DNA from 4 places in the Streptosporangium sp. NPDC048047 genome. Region 2 is predicted to be linked to each of the others. Evidence: riboswitches for the same ligand, from Rfam matches in the RefSeq annotation. Region 2 holds a riboswitch; each other region holds the start of a gene.
The links. A riboswitch is a leader RNA that binds a small molecule or an ion and turns the genes downstream of it on or off. The one in region 2 is predicted to bind cyclic di-AMP.
Positions count from the first base shown of each region.

Region 1: it holds a riboswitch for cyclic di-AMP, as region 2 does, so the genes downstream of both, AB0D67_RS09605 (GH25 family lysozyme) here and AB0D67_RS37485 (hypothetical protein) in region 2, are expected to answer to the same signal.
Region 3: it holds a riboswitch for cyclic di-AMP, as region 2 does, so the genes downstream of both, AB0D67_RS04855 (hypothetical protein) here and AB0D67_RS37485 (hypothetical protein) in region 2, are expected to answer to the same signal.
Region 4: it holds a riboswitch for cyclic di-AMP, as region 2 does, so the genes downstream of both, AB0D67_RS31930 (CHAP domain-containing protein) here and AB0D67_RS37485 (hypothetical protein) in region 2, are expected to answer to the same signal.

Region 1 is NZ_JBEZNH010000008.1:52,633-57,029, reverse strand. Features, by position in the region: gene AB0D67_RS09620 (helix-turn-helix domain-containing protein) at 1-230, opposite strand, end outside; gene AB0D67_RS09615 (tautomerase family protein) at 310-744, shown strand; partial or broken gene AB0D67_RS09610 (NAD-dependent epimerase/dehydratase family protein) at 892-1,356, shown strand; gene AB0D67_RS09605 (GH25 family lysozyme) at 1,397-2,146, opposite strand; cyclic di-AMP (ydaO/yuaA leader) riboswitch at 2,158-2,307, opposite strand; gene AB0D67_RS09600 (hypothetical protein) at 2,918-3,721, shown strand; gene AB0D67_RS09595 (metalloregulator ArsR/SmtB family transcription factor) at 3,859-4,194, shown strand; gene AB0D67_RS09590 (N-acetyltransferase family protein) at 4,208-4,397, shown strand, end outside.
Region 2 is NZ_JBEZNH010000090.1:1,545-5,941, forward strand. Features, by position in the region: gene AB0D67_RS37475 (site-2 protease family protein) at 1-824, shown strand, start outside; gene AB0D67_RS37480 (MarR family winged helix-turn-helix transcriptional regulator) at 891-1,421, shown strand; gene AB0D67_RS37485 (hypothetical protein) at 1,477-2,421, opposite strand; cyclic di-AMP (ydaO/yuaA leader) riboswitch at 2,463-2,599, opposite strand; gene galT (galactose-1-phosphate uridylyltransferase) at 2,671-3,750, opposite strand; gene AB0D67_RS37495 (DeoR/GlpR family DNA-binding transcription regulator) at 3,747-4,397, opposite strand, start outside.
Region 3 is NZ_JBEZNH010000004.1:54,103-58,499, forward strand. Features, by position in the region: gene AB0D67_RS04845 (LysR family transcriptional regulator) at 1-516, shown strand, start outside; gene AB0D67_RS04850 (DUF4253 domain-containing protein) at 610-1,437, shown strand; cyclic di-AMP (ydaO/yuaA leader) riboswitch at 1,705-1,849, shown strand; gene AB0D67_RS04855 (hypothetical protein) at 2,093-2,848, shown strand; gene AB0D67_RS04860 (alpha/beta fold hydrolase) at 3,229-4,086, shown strand; gene AB0D67_RS04865 (hypothetical protein) at 4,134-4,397, opposite strand, start outside.
Region 4 is NZ_JBEZNH010000055.1:18,524-22,920, forward strand. Features, by position in the region: gene AB0D67_RS31925 (ABC transporter substrate-binding protein) at 1-903, opposite strand, end outside; gene AB0D67_RS31930 (CHAP domain-containing protein) at 1,373-2,059, opposite strand; cyclic di-AMP (ydaO/yuaA leader) riboswitch at 2,078-2,215, opposite strand; gene AB0D67_RS31935 (hypothetical protein) at 2,666-3,703, shown strand; gene AB0D67_RS31940 (DUF6716 putative glycosyltransferase) at 3,715-4,397, shown strand, end outside.

The DNA of each region.
Region 1 (4,397 bases), on a different contig from region 2:
CGTGGCGGCCGCTTCTGGTAGGCCCGGCGCTCCACGATGCCGCCGGCGACCAGCGTCTCGAGCCGGCGGGTGAGCAGGTTGCGGGAGATGCCGAGGTTCTCCGCGATGTCGTCGAACCGGTGCAGGCCCAGATGGATGTCCCGCACGATCAGCAGTGTCCACCACTCGCCCACGCGCTCCAGTGACTGTGCGATCGAGCAGTGCATCTCCGCGAAGCTGATCCGTTGCATGACCCCAGCATAGTCAGTTGAATCATTGAACTCACTGCTGTACGTTCGTGGATCAAGAGTTCAATGAAAGGACTGACAGATGCCGTTCGTGGAGTTGTTCGTCCCCAAGGGATCGCTCGACCAGGAACGCCGCGAGATGATCGGCGGGCGGCTGGTGTCGGAGGTGATGATCGCCGAGGGCGCCCCGGACACCGAGACGGCCAGGTCCATCTCGTGGCTGGTGGTGAACGAGGTCGACGCCTGGTTCGTCGGCGGCCGGCGACTGCCCGCCGGGGAGAAGCCGAAGTACGTGGTGCGGGTGGGGGTTCCGGCCGGCTCGATGGACGACGGCAAACGCCGCGACATCGTGCGGCGCGTCACGCGGGTGCTCGCGGACGCCGACGAGGATCCGGAACGGTTCACCCAGGCCGCCACCGCGTGGGTGCACATCAACGAGATTCCGGAGGGCAACTGGGGAGCGCGCGGCGAGATCGTGCGCGTCGAGGACATCGTGGCCCTGGTGGCCGGCGGTTGACCCCTCGGCCGGAACCCGGCGCGACGCCCGCGGGGATCGGGGGCCTGCCGGGCCGGTGGCCCGTTTGACAGTCGTGTCGCGACGCCGTTTCATGGCGCTTCTTCGAAATCCGCGAACGGGAAGGCGTCATGCCCCCCTGCATCTGATCTGCACGTCGTCCTCGGCGCGGGAGGAGCCATCGGCGGCTCCGTGGTCCGCGAGCTCGTCTCCCGGGGGCACCGCGTCCGCGCGGTCAACCGCAGCGGCCGGGTGCCGGAGCCGCACGGCGTCGAGGTCCACCGAGGTGACGTGACCACCGCCGAGGGCGCCAAGGCCGCCTGCGCCGGGGCCGAGGTCGTCCACCACTGCGCCGCCCCCGCCTACGACCGGTGGGTGGAGGAGTTCCCCCGCATGACCGGCGCGGTGCGCCGGGGCGCGGCCGCGGCCGGCGCGAAACTGGTCCTCGCCGACAACCTGTACATGTACGGCCCCGCCGACGGACCCCTGACCGAGGACCTGCCGTACGCCGCCGCCGACCCCAGGGGCCGGGTACGCGCCGAGATGGCCGAGGCGCTGCTGGCCGCCCACCGTTCCGGCGAACTGCGCGTCGCCCTCGGCCGGGCCTCGGACTACTACGGTCCCGGCGGCGTCAACACCATCGTCGGCCCGCCGGTCACGCCGACCGGCGGCCCAGGGCGCGGAGCTGGTCCGGGCTCAGCGCGGAGACGTTCTGGTCGATGGGCGAGTCCGAGTACTGGTGGATCGTCCACGCCTTCCAGCCGGCCGGGGGCGTCACGGCGCCCTTCTCCCGGCCGTAGGCGGCCACCCACAGCGGGTACTGCTCCAGCCCCGCGCCGTAGGTCTCGGCGAAGTTCAGACCGCTGTAGAACATCGGCGTGACGCCGGTCCTGGCCTTCACGTGTGCCAGCCACGCCTTGGCCCAGGCGTTGACCTGCTCGACGGAGCGGTCGTCGGTGGCCTCCAGGTCCAGGACGAGCAGGTCGCCGCGCCTGGCGGGCTGCGCGTCCACGACGGACAGGAAGTGCTCGGCCTCGGCGATCGGGTCGTTGCCCGGGTGGCCGAAATGGTAGGCCCCGCGCACGATGCCCTTCTTGTCCAGCTCCCTCCAGTGCCTGGCGAAGGAGCGGTCGCGGAACGTCGTGCCCTCGGTGGCCTTGATGATGCCGAACTGGGCGGAGCTGGTGCTCCAGTCGTAGGCGGGCTGGTAGTTGGAGACGTCCAGTCCGTACGTGAGCGGGCCCGCCTCCTGCTGGGAGACGCGCTGGGCTGCCGTGACCTGCCCGGCGGGCGAGGCGGAGGCCGTGACGGGGGCGATGCCGCCGAGGGCGGCGCCGGTCAGGACCGTGCCCGCGAGGGCCAGGCCGAGACGGTTTCCGAGCGTGCTGATCCGGGGGTTGCGCATGGGGTGTCGGCTCCTTGCTTCCATGTCGCCTACCGGGTTAGCTGTCGGGTTCGGGCATGGAAGTGCCCTACGGACGCTTCGATGAGAGGTCGTCCGATTCACCCCAGAAAAGGTGGGTCCCCGGTTCCGCTGGGAAGGCGCGGATTCGGCGTCCGCACGCCGTCGGCGGGCATTGCCACGGAAACGGCGTCGGGTCCGGTCGATGGAGCGGCTCTCGTGCCGCTGGGGCGGCTTTCGCGCCGCGATGACAAAAGGTATGCGTTGCCCCACGGAAAGGGCAAGTGACCTGCGACGGAGCGGATCGCGCCGGTGATCGGGAGGGTGCCGGACCACCCTGCCCGCAGGGGATCGGGGCCCATGGTAAAAATTGACGCCTCGCCGTCCCGGACCGGGCGGGAACCGGGCCGCCCGCCGTGGCGACCGGACTTCCCGGCGGTCGCCACGGCGGCCGCATCTCGGCCATACGTCCGGTCTGTAGGGATTCGTGGTGTCCCCTTGGTAACAGCTCCGTAAGAGCGCGCCGTTACCTGACGCGTACGGACCGTGATGTTCGGCAGGCTGGGGGGAGATCGGATCCGGCGACGGGGAGGCGAGATGCAGGATGATCATGGTCCGGCCCGCGGGCGCGGTTCCGGTGCGGGCCCCCGCGGTCGCATGCCGTACGGCGGGCCCCCGGGCGGCCCGCCCGGGTCCGCCGCGTCCCCGTCCCGTCCGCCGGTCCGCCCCGAGGCCCGGTACGACGGTCCGGCGCAGAGCCCCGGAGACCCGTTCATGCACGGCTCGCTGGTGGACGCCGGCATCGCCCTCGCCGGCCGGCCGCGCCACCCGGCCGGGGAACGGCCGCGTTCCTGGACGGGTCCGCGTCTCCGGCGCGACCGGCTGCTGCGCCCGGCGCTGATCGGCGCCTTCCTGGCGGCCGCCGGGCTCGGCGTCTGGACCTCCGGCTGGTCCCCGCTGGACGACCGGCCCTCCGCCGTGGCGGCCCCGCAGCCCGCGCCGTCGCTCGCCCCGCACGGCACCGCGGTCGTCCACCCGCCGCAGGCCGCCCGCACGCCCTCCGCCGAACCCGGCAGGGTCATGGTCGTCCGCGAGCTGAAACCACGCCTGGTGCGGCCCCGGGCCGACGCGGCGGACACCCCGGACGGCCGCGCCCCGGGGGAGGAGCGGCGGCACGCCGCGGCACGCCGTACGCCGGAGGCCGCTACGCGGACGGAAGCGGGAACGGAGGCGGGGGCCGGAGGCGGCGGGCCGGGCCACCGGGAGACACGGGGCCTCTCGCGCCCGCCGCACGCCCCGCACGACCGCGGGCACGGACACGGGCGCGGCCCGGGGGCGCCCGCCCCCGAGGCCGGACCGCGGGGCCGGGCCGACGGCGGCGCCCCCGGTGCCCCGGCCCGTGACACCCGTGACGCCCGGGACACCTCCGCCGGTCCCGGCGGCCACGACGGCTCCGGCGGCGTGGGTCTGCGGTTCGACACCGCCTACGCCTGCCGCAACTTCCGGCCGGACGACTGGCGCCACGACTTCTGCGTCCGGGCGTGGAACGACTACCGCAGAAGCAACGGCCTCCCCTGACCCGGGGCGCGTCCGCTCGCCCGTCCAAGGACCTGCGACACCTCCAGGGACGGGGTTTCCGAAAAGCACGGGCACGCGTGGGCCCGCCGTTCGGCGGGCTTCCGCCCTCCTCGTTCATCGACTATCGTCGATTGACGATGAACGAGGAGAAGGGGCCGCTGCCCCGCGCGGAGGCCGAGGAGTACGCGAGCTGGTTCAAGGCCCTGGCCGACGCCACCCGCATCCAGATCGTGTCGCTGCTGGCGCGGCGGCGCGCGCCGATGAGCGTGGGCGAGATCGTGGCCGTGTCCGGGGTGGGTCAGTCCACCGTCTCGCACCACCTGAAGATCCTGGCCGAGGTGCGGTTCGTGCTGGTGGAACGGCAGGGCACCTCCGGCCTGTACCGGATCAACGAGAACTGCGTGAGCTGTTTCCCCACCGCTGCCGACGTGGTCATGGGCAACCCCGCGCCGGCCGCGCCCGTCTGCGAGTGAAGGAGTACCGGTAATGGCGCACGATGAGATCCCCGGCCGGACGGTCGCCGGCCGCGGGCAGGACGCCTTCGGGCGGGGCCGCTCCGGCGCGGCCGGTCACGAGGAACCCGGCGCGCGCCCGGCGACCGCCCAGGCCGCCGGGCCCGACGCTCCGCCGGGGGTGGAGATCCGGCCGATGCGCCGATGCGACGCCGAACAGGTGC
Region 2 (4,397 bases):
CGGTCCCGCAGTGCGTCAAGACCTCCGCCGAGATCGCGAAGAACCCCGGGGCCGGGTGCGCGGCGACCGACAGGCCCAGCCCGGCCGCCGCGGCGGGGCTGCGCGCCGGTGACGTCCTGGTGTCGGTGGCGGGCAGGCCCGTCGCGAGCTGGGACGCCGCGACGCGGGCCATCCGTTCCCACGGCGCCGGCCCGCTGGCGATCGGCATCGAGCGGGACGGCCGGCCGATGACCGTGACCGCGAACCTCATCGCCCAGGACCGCGAGTCGCTGGACGAGCCCGGGAAGATCGACAAGGGCGTCGGTTACCTCGGGGTCAGCCCGGTGGTCGTCACCGAGCGGCAGAGCCTCGGCGCGGTCGCCTCCCACATGTGGGACACCACCTCGCTGACGGCGGGCGCGCTGCTGCGCTTCCCGGAGAAGATGGTCGGCGTCTGGAACGCCGCCTTCTCCGGCCAGGAGCGCGACAAGAACGGCCCGGTGGGCATCGTCGGCGTCGGCCGCATGGGCGGGGAGATCGTGGCCTCCTCGGCCCCGCTGGAGAGCAAGGTCGTCATCTTCATCAACCTGCTGGCCGTCTTCAACCTGGCGATCGGCATGTTCAACCTGATCCCGCTGCTCCCGCTGGACGGCGGCCACATCGCCGGCGGGCTGTGGGAGGGCCTGAAGCGGGGCTTCGCCCGTGTGACGCGCCGTCCCGCCCCCTCCCACGTGGACATCGCCAAGGCGCTCCCGCTCACCTACGCCATCGCCCTGGTGATGATCGTCATGGCCGGCCTGCTGGCGTACGCCGACGTCTTCAACCCGATCCGCCTGCTGGGTTGATCTTTCGTGACCATCCGTCCCGTACGGCGCGCCGCGGGCGGGCCGTACCCGCCGTAGGGGTACGCCGTGAACGACCGGACGCCGGGAGCGGCGATCGACGTGGCGCTGTTCCGGCTGCGCCGGATCTGGGCCCGGCCGCTGCGTGGCCGCCGGGCGGGTGAGCCGCCCCGGCCGGTGCAGATGTCGAACGTGATGGTCGTGCACGCGGTGCACAAGCTGAGCCTGGACGTCCCCGAGGTGACCGTGGGCGCCGTCGCCGAGCAGCTCGACGTGGACCCGTCCACCGCCAGCAGGCTCGTCAACGACGCGATCGGCGCGGGTCTGGTGGCACGGGAGGAGTCGGCGGTGGACGCCCGGCGGGCCCGTCTCGTGCTGAGCGAGCGTGGCCGCCGGGTGCTGGAGGTGGTCGTCCGCTACCGGCGGACCTACCTGGACGGCCTGATCGCCGACTGGACGGAGGCCGACCGCGAGGCGTTCGCCCGGCTGCTCGCCCGTTTCGCAGAGGCGGCCGTCGCCCGCCCGGCCGACCTGGCCGGCCTGGACCGGATGGTCGCCGAGGCGGCGGGGACGACGGACGTGGCCGTCACCCGCCCGTGACGCCGCCGATCCCGCCGGGTCCGTCGGTACGCCGGGAGACGTCCGGCCGGGTCCGTCAGTGCATCGAGATGTGGACGTGGTCGAAGTGGTTGGCGGTGACGCCGCCGCGGTCGGACATGGCGTGCCAGCCGGTGCCGCTGTTGATCCGCTGACGCCAGATCACGTACTTCACCCCGAGCCGGGTCCTGTTCTTGAGGGCCCAGGCGGCGATCTCGTCGCCGAGCCCGACGTGGCCCGCCGTGGGCGTCGATCCGCCGGTGCTCATCATGAAGTCGCAGGCCCGGCCCAGCGGGTGCTCGCCGCCGTCGTTCTCCGAGCGGTAGCAGCCGACCTCGTAGGGGAGGGTGAACCGCTTCCCGACCGCCTCGCGCATGATCCGGGTGCGGTCGGTGATGTTGTCGGAGCCGGTGGGCAGCTGGGGCGCCCAGCTGCCGTCGGTGCGCCGGCCCGAGCCCACGGGGACGAGCGCGTCGAGCTTCCGCCTGATGTCCGCGATGGCCTTCTCGGCGTCGCGGCGCCGGGCGGCCACGGCGTCACCCTCCTCGGCGATCCGGCCGGTGAGCCGGGCGGCCTCCTCGGCCGCCCGGCCGCGCAGGTCCCGGCTCTGGGCGAAGGTCCGGAGGTGCGCGCCCTGCTGGGCGGCGAGCTGGGCGGTGACCGCCGCGCCGTCCATCCGGGGGGCGGTCAGCAGGGAGGGCAGGTCGCTCCCGCCCCCCTGCTGGCCGCCCTGGTACTGGAGGCTGGCGATGCCGGCGACCTGCTTCCTGGCCTCCGCGTAGGCGCGTTCGGCCTCGGCCAGGGCGGCCCTGGCCCGGCTCTCGGCCTGCCGGGCCTCGCGCAGCGACTCCCGTTTGGCCGCGTAGTCCTCGATGAGCCCGTCGACCTTCTCGGTGAGCTTCGCCAGGTCGGCGCGCAGTTCGGACTCGGACGGCTTGGGGTCGGCGCCGGCGGGCCCGCCGGCGAGGACGAACACCAGGGCCGAGACCGCGGAGACGGTCATGGCCGCACGGCGACGGGACGTGGGGGACGGGGCCGCCACGGCTCTCCTCTCCTACCGCCTACCGGGTTAGCTGACGGGTTCGGGCGGGAGAGAGCCCTTCCACCGAAGTGGATTCACCCCGGGTGCGGTGGTTCCCCGGCTCCCGGGCGACGCACCCGGAATTAGGCATATCGGACATTAAGTCCAATGGGTGAGGATAGTAATGGTAAACGGACGGTCACGCGACCCCGTCCCGTGACCGTCCGCCGGTCATTCCCCGACCAGGGACCGCAGACGGCGGGCCGTGTCCTCCGGCAGCACGTCGTTGACGAAGGCGCCCATGGCGGACTCCGACCCGGCCAGATACTTCAGCTTGTCGGGCGCCCGGCGGATGCTGAACACCTCCAGGTGGGCGTACGACAGATCCCGGCCGGTGTGCACCGGCGCCTGGTGCCAGGCCGCCACGTACGGCAGGGGCACACCGAAGAACCCGTCCAGGGCGCGCAGCACCCGGGTGTACAGGGGGCCGAACGCCGCCCGCTCGGCGGCCTCCAGCGACCCCAGGCCGGGAACCCGGCGATGGGGGTAGAGGTGGACCTCGACCGGCCAGCGCGCCGCGGCCGGCACGAACGCCGTCCAGTGCTCGTTGGCGGCGACCACGCGGACGCCCGCCTCCCGCTCGGCGGCCAGCACGTCGGCGAACAGGTTGCCGCCGGTCCGCCTCCGGTGCCGCTCGGCCGCCTCCAGGGACAGCCGGGTCCGGGGGGTCACGTAGGGGTAGGCGTAGATCTGGCCGTGCGGGTGGGCCAGGGTGATGCCGATCTCGGGGCCCCGGTTCTCGAAGCAGAAGACCTGCTCCACCCCGGGCAGCGCCGACAGCTCCGCCGTACGGTCGATCCACGCCTCCATGACCAGATCGACCTGCTCGGGGGACAGCCGCGAGAAGGAGGAGCCGTGGTCGGAGGTGAAGCACACCACCTCGCACCGCCCGGTCCCCGGGCGGACCTCGCTCAGCCCGCCGACCGGAACGGCGTCGACCGGCTGGCCGGAGAAGGACGGGAAGCGGTTCTCGAAGACCACGACGTCGTAGTCGGATGAGGGGATCTCGGTGAGCCGGCCGGGGGCCGAGGGGCACAGCGGGCACTCGTCGGCCGGAGGCAGGAACGTGCGGCTCTGGCGGTGCCCGGCCACCGCGATCCACTCCTCGGTGAGAGGGTCGTAGCGCAGCTCGGAGGCCGGGGGACGGGGCGGCAGGTCGCGCAGGTCGGCCGCGCTCCGGTCGGCGTCGTCCCGCCGGTCGAAGTAGAGCAGCTCGCGGCCGTCGGCCAGGTGGGTGATCGTGCGTTTCATGAGCTCACCGTCTCGTTCCGCTGGTGGGGGTCGGTGATGATCAGTTCGCCCACCTGGGACGCCAGCTCCTCGCGGGCCTCCTCCGGCAGGCCGGAGTCGCTGACCACGACGTGCGCCTCGGCCAGCCCGGCGATCGTGCTGATGCCGACCGTGTCCCACTTGGTGTGGTCGGCCGGCACCACCAGCCGGTGCGCCGAGGCGACCAGCTCGCGGTCGGTCTCGGCCTCCAGCAGGTTGGGCGTGGTGAACCCGGCGCGCACGCTCATCCCGTGCACGCCGAGGAAGAGGGTGTCCACGTGCAGCCTACGGATCGCCGCGACCGCGACCGGGCCGACCAGCGCGTCGGAGGGCGTGCGGACGCCGCCGGTCAGCACGACGGTGCGGTCGGCGCGGGGGGAGCGGTGGAAGACGTCGGCGACCCCGATCGAGTTGGTGATCACCGTCAGGTCGGGCACGTCGGTCAGGAAGCGGGCGAGCGTCCAGGTGGTGGTCCCGGCGGAGAGCGCCACGGCCGTGCCCGGCCGTACCAGCCGGGCCGCCCGCCGGGCGATCGCCTCCTTCTCCGGCTGCTGGCGCGCCGACTTGGCGGCGAACCCCGGTTCCTCGGTGGAGCCGGGCCCGGCGACGGTGGCGCCGCCGTGGACCTT
Region 3 (4,397 bases), on a different contig from region 2:
GCCGCGCTGCGTGAGGGCCGGGTGGACGTCGCCTTCGTCTGGCTGCCCGCCGACCTCACCGGCATGCGGTCCGAGATCGTGCACGTCGAGGGGCGGGTCGTCGGCCTGCCGTCCGGCCATCCGCTCGCCGGTCGCGACGGCGTCTCCGTCATGGAGGTGGCCGGCGAGCCCCTGATGTGGACCGAACGGGCGCCGCGCGAATGGGTGGACTGGTGGGCGGTCAACCCCCGGCCGGACGGTTCCGCCCCGCGCTGGGGGCCGACCAACGACAACGTCGAGGAGATGCTGGAGCAGGTGGCCGAGGGCGCCGCCGTCTGCTTCGCCCCGTCGAGCATGGCCCGCTACTACGCCCGCCCCGACCTCGCCTGGGTGCCCCTCACCGACGTCGAGCCGCTGCGGGTGGCCCTGGCCTGGCCCAGGGGTGCGGACGACCCGCTGGTGCGCGGATTCGCCGACGTGGTCCGCGAGCTCGCGGAGCCCGCGACGGCCCCTCGGCCCTCCCCGCGAGGGCCGTGAACGCGGTGTTTTTCGGCCGTGCTGGGGGGAGAACTGTCCTCCCGCCGCCTGACAGGCCAAAATTGGTCCGTGGTCAGGATCGGATCGACAGGGATGAGCGATTGCGAGCGGGAGCAACTTCCGCCGTTGCTGGGCCAGCTGTTCGCCGGCGGCGGTGAGGGGCGGGCGCTCTCGGTCGAGCTGCCTCCAGGCGACGTGGTGTGGCCCGACCCCGGCTACTCCCAGCTGATGGTCGGTTATCGTCCGGCGTTCTGGCTCAGTGACGAGCCGGTCTCCGCCGGGCTGTGGTCCGGCCTGCGGGCCGAGCACCCGCGCTCGGGCCTGTGGCCGTTGCTGCTGGAGGACTCCGTCCAGCCGTGGTCGTCCGGGCAGATCGCCCCGGACACGGTGGAGGAGATCGACAACTATCACACCGCCGCCTTCATGGCGGAGGTCTGGGCCGACTGGACCGAGAGGGCGGACGCCGAGCAGCTGGAGCTGCTGGCCCCGTTCGGCGCGCGGTGCCCGGGTCCGGCCCCCGCGGGCAGGCTCGCCACCGACCCCGACGTGGTCGCCGACTGGTACGCCGGGCTGGTCGCCGAGCGCAGGACCCCCCTGGGCCTGGTGGCCGTCGACCGGGGGGCCGACGCGCTGGCCGTCATGGGGTGGCAGGGCGCGCTGAACCACAACGAGTGGATGGTCCCGCTGGCCGCCGTGGTGCGGAGCTGGGAGGAGCGGTTCGGGGCGCGGCTGGTGGGCGTGGGTTTCAACACCCTCGACCTGAGCGTCGCGGCGCCCCCCACGACGGCGGAGCACGCCCTGCACGTCGCGGCGGAGCACTGGACGTTCTGCCCGGACAGCGTCGTCTACAGCGCCGGCACGCTCGCCGGCTACGCCGAGCAGATCATGGGCAGGAACGCCTGGTCGTTCTGGTGGGACTGACCGGGGCGGGCGGCCGTTTCCCGGGGTTCCGGGCGGGACCGCGGGCCGCGGGAAATGGCGGCGGTGAATCACCCGTATGTAATTCGCCGCGGCGTGTACGCCCTGGTCGGCGCCGGTTCAGGGGCCGATGAACCGGATCATGTGCCCTTTCTTGGCCATAGAAGGTAGATCTTCTGGTCATTCCATGGGTTCTGCTTTGCTTTGTCTGATTTGCCCGGTAGTGTCCTAGTCATCGGCAGGTGACCTGCACCCTCATCCGAGGGGGCGACCGGGCCGACGTCGAATCCCGAAGCCGTCATGGTATGGGAGCCGGGGACCCACCTTCCGGGGTGAATCCGCCGCGAACGCGGTGGTAGGGCACTCCACCGCCCGAACCCGTCAGCTAACCCGGTAGACGAGATGGAGAGGAGATCCCTCAGTGGGAGACCGCGCCACCTTCGTACCGGTATGCAGCATTTCGCTGCCGGTCCTCTGAGACTTTCACATCCCCTGGGTTCTTCCGCCGCGATCGGTCGCGGCATCCCCCAGCGCTCCGTGTAGCGCCACCTGATCCACCCCTGCGCCTCTTCTTCCCTGTGAGCGCGACCCCGCCGATGCCTCCCTTCACGCATGGCGTCCGGCTGCCCCGTTCCCTCGCGAAAGAGTTCGTTTCCTCATGCCTTCCCTGGATCCCCGCACGTCCGCCCGCAAGACCCGCTACGCCGTCGCCGGCCTCGTCGGCGCCGGGCTCCTCGCCTCCGCCGCCGCCGTCTCGGCCCTCCCCTCGGCCGACCGGGACGCGCCCGCCGCCTCGGCGGCCGGCACCGGGGTCACCGCGGTGAGCGAGCCGGTCGCGGCCGCGGTCCCCGAGGCCGCCCCCGCCCAGGCCGCCGCGCCGAAGGCCGCCGCCGCTCCCGAGCAGGCCGCCGCGCCGGAGCAGGCCGCCCCCGCCAAGCCGCAGAAGGTCACCAAGACCGTCATGCTGAAGGGCCAGACCAAGGCCTCCTACTTCTGGGACGACTCCTCCGGCCGCGCCGGTGACACCGGCCTCCCCGCCAGTGGCAAGCCGATGCAGAAGGGCATGATCGCCAGCCCGAGCTGGCCGCTGTTCACCGAGGGCTACGTCATCTACAAGGGCAAGAAGGCCAAGTTCTTCGTCGGCGACCGCGGCCCCGGTGTCCCCTCCAGCAGCGGCGTCATGATCGACCTCGACGCCAAGACCTTCGCCGACCTGACCGGCGGCACGTTCAACCCCGGCACCCTCGGCGTGGACGGCAACGGCGGCATGGGCCACATCAAGGTCGACTACGTCATCACCAAGTGGGGCGACGGTCCGGGCAAGAAGAACGACCCGGTCCCCTTCTCCACCGGTGCCTGGGGCAAGCGGGACGGCGACCCGGCCAAGCCGGTCCAGATCACCGTCAAGCCGTAACCGGCCGGAACGGCGCCGCCGCACCATCACGGCGGCGCCGCCGGACCGTCACGACGCCGCCCCGCGCCAGTGCGGCACCATCGGGCCGTGACGGCTCACCGGGTCATAAAGGTTCCACCGGGCCGTGACGGCTCGGTCAGGCCGTGACGGCCGGAGGCGAAGAGCTTCACCTCAGACTTTCCTGGACACGGGAGCGGACGCCGGCGCAGGGCGTCCGCTCCTGCTTTTCGCTCTCCGGCCCTTCGGTGCGGGGATGCCTTGCCCCGACCTGGGCAGAATGACATTCTGTTCCGGGTTACCGGTCCGTCATCTCCAGGCGGCGGGAGCCGTCCGGGCGGCCACCCGGCCCGCCCGCGGACGGATGGGGGAGAGGGAGCGACATGACGACGCGCGTCCGGGCCAACGGCATCGAGATCGCCTATGAGACCTTCGGGTCTCCCGGCGACCGGCCGCTTCTGCTGATCATGGGCCTCGGCGCCCAGATGATCCACTGGGACGAGGAGTTCTGCGAGCTGCTCGCCGGCCGCGGGCACCACGTGGTGCGGTTCGACAACCGCGACGCCGGCGAGTCCACCCACCTGAACGACGCCGGGGCGCCCGCCCTCGGCGGCGGCCGGGCCCCCTACCTGCTCGACGACATGGTCGACGACGCCGCCGGGCTGCTCGACGCGCTCGGCTGGGAGTCGGCCCACGTGGTCGGCGCCTCGATGGGCGGCATGATCGCCCAGGCGATGGCGATCGGCCATCCGCGCCGGGTGCGGAGCCTCACCTCGATCATGTCCACCCCCGGCCACGCGGTCGCCCCGCCCACCGAGGCGGCGATGGCGGTGCTCATGGCGCCGCCGCCGCCCGACCGCGAGGCCGCGATCCGTCAGGCGCTGAGCACCTGGGAGATCCTCGGATCCCCCGGATACCGGATGGACCGCGAGCGCGTCGCCCAGATCACCGAACTCAGCTACGACCGCGGCCTCGACCCGGCCGGGACCGCCCGGCAGCTCGCCGCGATCCTGGCCTCGGGCGACCGTACGGCGCTGCTCGGGAAGATCACCGTACCCACCCTCGTACTGCACGGCGAGGCCGACCAGCTCATCCCGGTGGCCGGGGGGATCGCCACGGCGGACGCGATCCCCGGCGCCAGGCTGGTCACCTTCCCCGGCATGGGCCACGACCTGCCGCGCCTGCTCTGGCCGGCCTTCGCCGACGCGATCGGTGAGCTCACCGCCTCCGCCGAGCGGTGAGCTCCGGTACGGCCCGCGCTCCCGGTGCGCGGAGCCGTACCGGAGGATCAGACCTCGAGTCTCTCCTCGATCATCCGCAGGGTGTGCCGGGCCAGCGCCAGGTTGCCCCGGTTGCGGTCCAGCGCCAGGTACAGGAAGAGACCCTTGCCGCTCCGGCCGGTGACCGGGCGGATGATGTGGTACTGCGCGCTGAGCGTGATGAGGATGTCCTCGATGGTGTCCTTGAGGCCGAGGGAGTCCATCGTCCGCAGCTTGGCCTTGACGACCTCGGTGTTGCCCGCCGCGGCCACCTGGAGGTCCAGGTCCTTGGA
Region 4 (4,397 bases), on a different contig from region 2:
GACGCCGACCATCCAGGCCGGGCAGCCCATGACGGCGAAGCCGCCCTTCTGGATGGCGGTGTTCCACTGCGGCTGGAAGGAGGGAAGCTTGGCGGTCAGGCCGGCCTGGCTGAAGCTCTTCACCGTCTCGAACGCGGTCTTGATGGCCGGGTTCGACTCCAGGATGAGCTGGTTGTTCTTGTCGAAGTAGGCGACGTTGCCGTTCTTCGGCGCCTCCTGCGACAGGACCACGTTGTAGAGGGTGTTGGGGCCGTCGAGGAACTTCGGGTCGCCCTTGGCGGTGTTGGCGGCCTGGAACTTCTTGCCGACCTCCATGAACGCGTTCCAGTCCGGCCAGAGCTTACTGACCTCTTCACGCTCGCTCGGGAGACCGGCCTTCTCGAACAGGTCCTTGCGGTAGCACATCGCCATGCCACCGATGTCGGTGCCGAGGGCGAAGAGCTTGCCGTCCTTGTTGATGCCGTTCTCCCACTTGGCGGCGGGGAAGTCGCTCTTGCGCTTGTCCAGGCCGTACTCGGCGAGGTCGGCGAAGAACTGCGGGCGGGCCTTCATGAGGCCCATCGCGCCCTCGTCGATGCCGACCACGTCGGCCGCGCCGCTGCCGGCCTGCAGGCGCTGCAGGAGCTGGGGCAGGAAGACGTCCTCGAACCGGTCGGTCGGGTTCTCGTGCTTGATCTGGATGTTCGGGTGGGACGCGTTCCAGGTCTCGACGGCCTTCTTGTAGCCGAAGTTCGCGCCGCCGCCGAAGGTCTGCACGGTGATGGTCACCGGCTCGGAGGCCGAGCCGCCCGAGGCGGCCGTGTTCTTGGCGGGCTCACTCGAACTACAGGAGGTGACCGCCAGTGCTGCGGCGGTCATCACCACGACGGCGGCGAGCTTGCCGTGTCGCTTGGTGTTCAACATTCCGGACCCCTCTCAGGTGGTCGCCCGAATCGATTGGGAGGTGACATCGCGAACCGGCCCCCGACGAACGCGATCGGCGATGGGTTGCGCGCGGGCAGCTTTTGGGAGCGCTCCCACGAAGACTGGACGATGGGCAACCGGCGCGTCAATATGCCGAAACGTAACCGTTACATCGCGGGTGTTTCAGCTCGGCGAACAGTCGTTAAGGTGACAAACTGTGCGATCGGGCGCTTGGGAGCGCTCCCACCCCAACATGACACGACGCGGCGAACGCTCACCAACCGGGATCATCCAGTGCATCGGGGATCGTCCGGCCCTTCCTCGCGGCGATAAGGTCCCGGCCGGAAAGCCGAAACGGCGACCCGGTCGTGCCGGGTCGCCGTCCGTCGTCCGCCGGTCCTCGCCGCTCCCGGAGGGACGGGAGCGGACGAGGGAAGGGGAGAGGGGAACGGAAGACCGGAGTCGTCCGTCAGCCGTTGTAGGCCGGGTATCCGTAGCCGTCGACCTGGGCGACCGGCCGGACACGCTCCTCGACCTTGCCGTTGCCGGTGTTGCCCTCGATCGTGGTGATCGTGCCGTCGCCGTTGTCCTTCTTGACGAGACCCACGTGGTCGATGGCGTCGATGTCCTTGCTGCCGCCCCAGTCGAAGAAGACCACGGCGCCGGGCTTCGGGGTCTGACCCCAGCGTCCGTTGTCGGCGAACCACTTGGCGTAGCTGACGGTGTAGGCGTCCCAGCCCATGGTGGGCCGGATACCGGCCTGCTCGCCGACCCAGGAGACGAACATCGCGCACCAGGGGGCGTTGGCGTAGTCCTGGATCCTGCCGCCGTCGCGGGCGACGGTCTCCTTCGCGCGCTGGCTGGAGAGGTACCAGGCATGGAACTTGGTGCCGCCGCCGGCGGCGTTCTCCGAGACGCCGATCTGCTGGGCGGCGATGTCGAGGACCTGCTGGGCGCTGACCTTGGGCAGGTTCTGGGCCTGGGTCTCGGACGAGGCCGCGGCGTTCTCGGTGACGGACCCGGCCTGCGGGCCGGAGGCGTGGCTGTCGGCGAGGGCGGGAACGGTGGTCACGGCACCGCCGGCGAGGACGATGGACGCGCCCACGAGGGCGCGGACCAGGCTGTGCTTCCCGGGGGTGAGGCGGTTCTTGGCCATGGGAGAGTTCGGCTCCTTGCGTCGCTTCCATGCCGCCTACCGGGTTAGCTGACGGGTTCGGGCTGGGAAGTGCCCTACGGCGCGCGAACGCGCTGATTCACCCCATGAAGTGGTTCCCCGGTTCCGCGAGAGCCGCGGATTCGGCGGCCGCGCCCATCGACGGAGTGATCCGTCGTGATGATGCGCGGTCGGGCAATGTGTCGACGAGAGATGGGTCTGTGGACCTCGGTACTCATCGCGAACGAGTAGAACGTACGTGCTGCTCCAGGCCGATTGCAAGCTCCCGCATTGCCTTTACTTGGGAAAACGCCGAATATCGGTGATCGCCGGCTTCTCGGTCCGAAGATCGGCGACTTCGGGCCAAAGGCTTTCGCAAAAGCCGCAAACCCTTGCGGCACAGGGATTTCCGCACCGCGGAACCGGCGACGCCCCGGCGCGACGAACGGTTCTTCCCGGCTGAATCGCCCCCTAACGTAGATCTTTTTAAAGGGGGATCGTTTTACCTGTTCAGCGCCTTGCCGGGCGTCACGTCGCCGGGCGCGCGTGCTCGGATGTTCATCCGCGGTTCCCGGCCGCGTAAGGCGTCACGGTTACGGTGAGGCGATCGTGAACGGGTCATCGCCCGGCGTGGAGGAGGGGCGGGACCACGCGCGGGAACAGCCTTCGGCCATCGCCTGGGCGGAGTCCCCCCTGCAACTGCTCTGCGTGGTCGAGGCCTGCCACGCCGGGCTGCTCGGCGCCCCCGTCCGGGTGGTACCCCGTGCCGGCTCGCGCCCGCTGACCGCCACCCGCCGGGAACTGTCCCGCCTCGTCCTTCCCCCGGGGCTGGAACAGGCCGACCCGGCCCCCGGGCCGCCCAGGCCCCGGCGGGGCATCACCTGGGTGATCGGCGACGCCTTCTCCGGCCGGGTCCAGGCCCGCTGGCTCACCGCACTCCCCGGACGGATCGTGGTCGTCGACGACGGGCTGGCCACGATCAGGCTCCTGGAACTGCTCGCCGGGCCCCCCGGCAGGCCGCTGCTACGGGCCCGGGCCACCGCGGGCCCGTCGCGCTCCGTCCTCGGCGCGGCGGCCGGTCTGCGACTGCGCTCGGCCGCCCGGTCGGGCCGGCTGACGGTCTTCACCGCGATGCCCGTCCCGGACGACCTGGCGCGCGCCGTACGCGGCAGGGGAGCCGAACTGGTCGTCCACGACTTCACCTGGCTGCGCGCGCAGCCACTGCGCCGGCCCCGGCCGCAGGAGCCCACGGTCGTCCTCGGCACCTCACTGGTGCGCAACGGCCTGATCCACCGCGACCGCTACCTCACCTGGCTCGCCGGGGTGGGCGCGGCCGGGCCGATGGCCTATTTCCCGCACCGCCGGGAGGACCCCGGCGACCTCGAACGGATCGGCGCGCAGCCCGGCGTCACCGTCTACGACGCCGGGGCCCCCGCCGAGATGACCCTGCGGGGACTGGACGCCGGGCAGCGGGTGCTCAGCCTGCCGTCCACCGCCGTCACCTCGCTACGGGTCCTGCTGGCACCCCGGGGCGTCACCGTGGAGGCGGTGGACGTCCCCGACGACTGGTGGACCGCCCTGGCGGTGCCCTCCCTCCGCTCACACCTGTCGATGTCCGCTCCTCACGACACCGGAGTCAAAAAGTGAAGGTCCTGGCCGTGGCCGACTCGGATTCCTATCTGAAGTGGGCCGCCCACCTGCTCGCGGGCCTTCCCGGCGGCTGTACGGCGGAGCTCGCGGTGATCCGTACCCCCATCGCGCCCTCGCCGGCGCAGATCCGCGCGGCCGTCACCGGGGTGGCCGCCGACCCTCCCGTGCTGTCGGCGCGGGCGCTGCGCCGGGCGGCCGAACGGCTGCGGCCCGACGCGGTGCTGGCCGCCTGCACCGGCCCGGTGGTTGACGTGCTGGTCGGTGAGGTGCTCGCCGGCCTCTCGCCCAGGCCGGTGTTCGTCTCCGGGCTGCCCGGCATCTCCGTCCCCGCCACCGAGAAGGCATGGCTGTTCCGCAGCGGCTGCGACCTGTTCGTCCTGCACAGCGGCCGGGAGGTGGCGGAGTTCACCGAACTCGGCCGGAGGCTGGGCGGCGGCGGCGCGGTCGGCCTGGCCCGGCTGCCGTTCCTGCCCGCGGGGCAGGCCCCGCCCCCCGCCGGGCCGCGCGACCGCGTGGTGTTCGCCGCCCAGGCCAAGGTGCCCAGGCGCAGAGAGGACCGGGAACGGATCCTGCTGTCCCTGGCGGATCTGGCCGGGCGGCGGCCGGACCTGGACGTCGTGGTCAAGCTCCGCGCCCTCGACGACGAGCGGCAGACCCACGCCGAGCGGCACCCCTACCGGCGGCTGTGGGA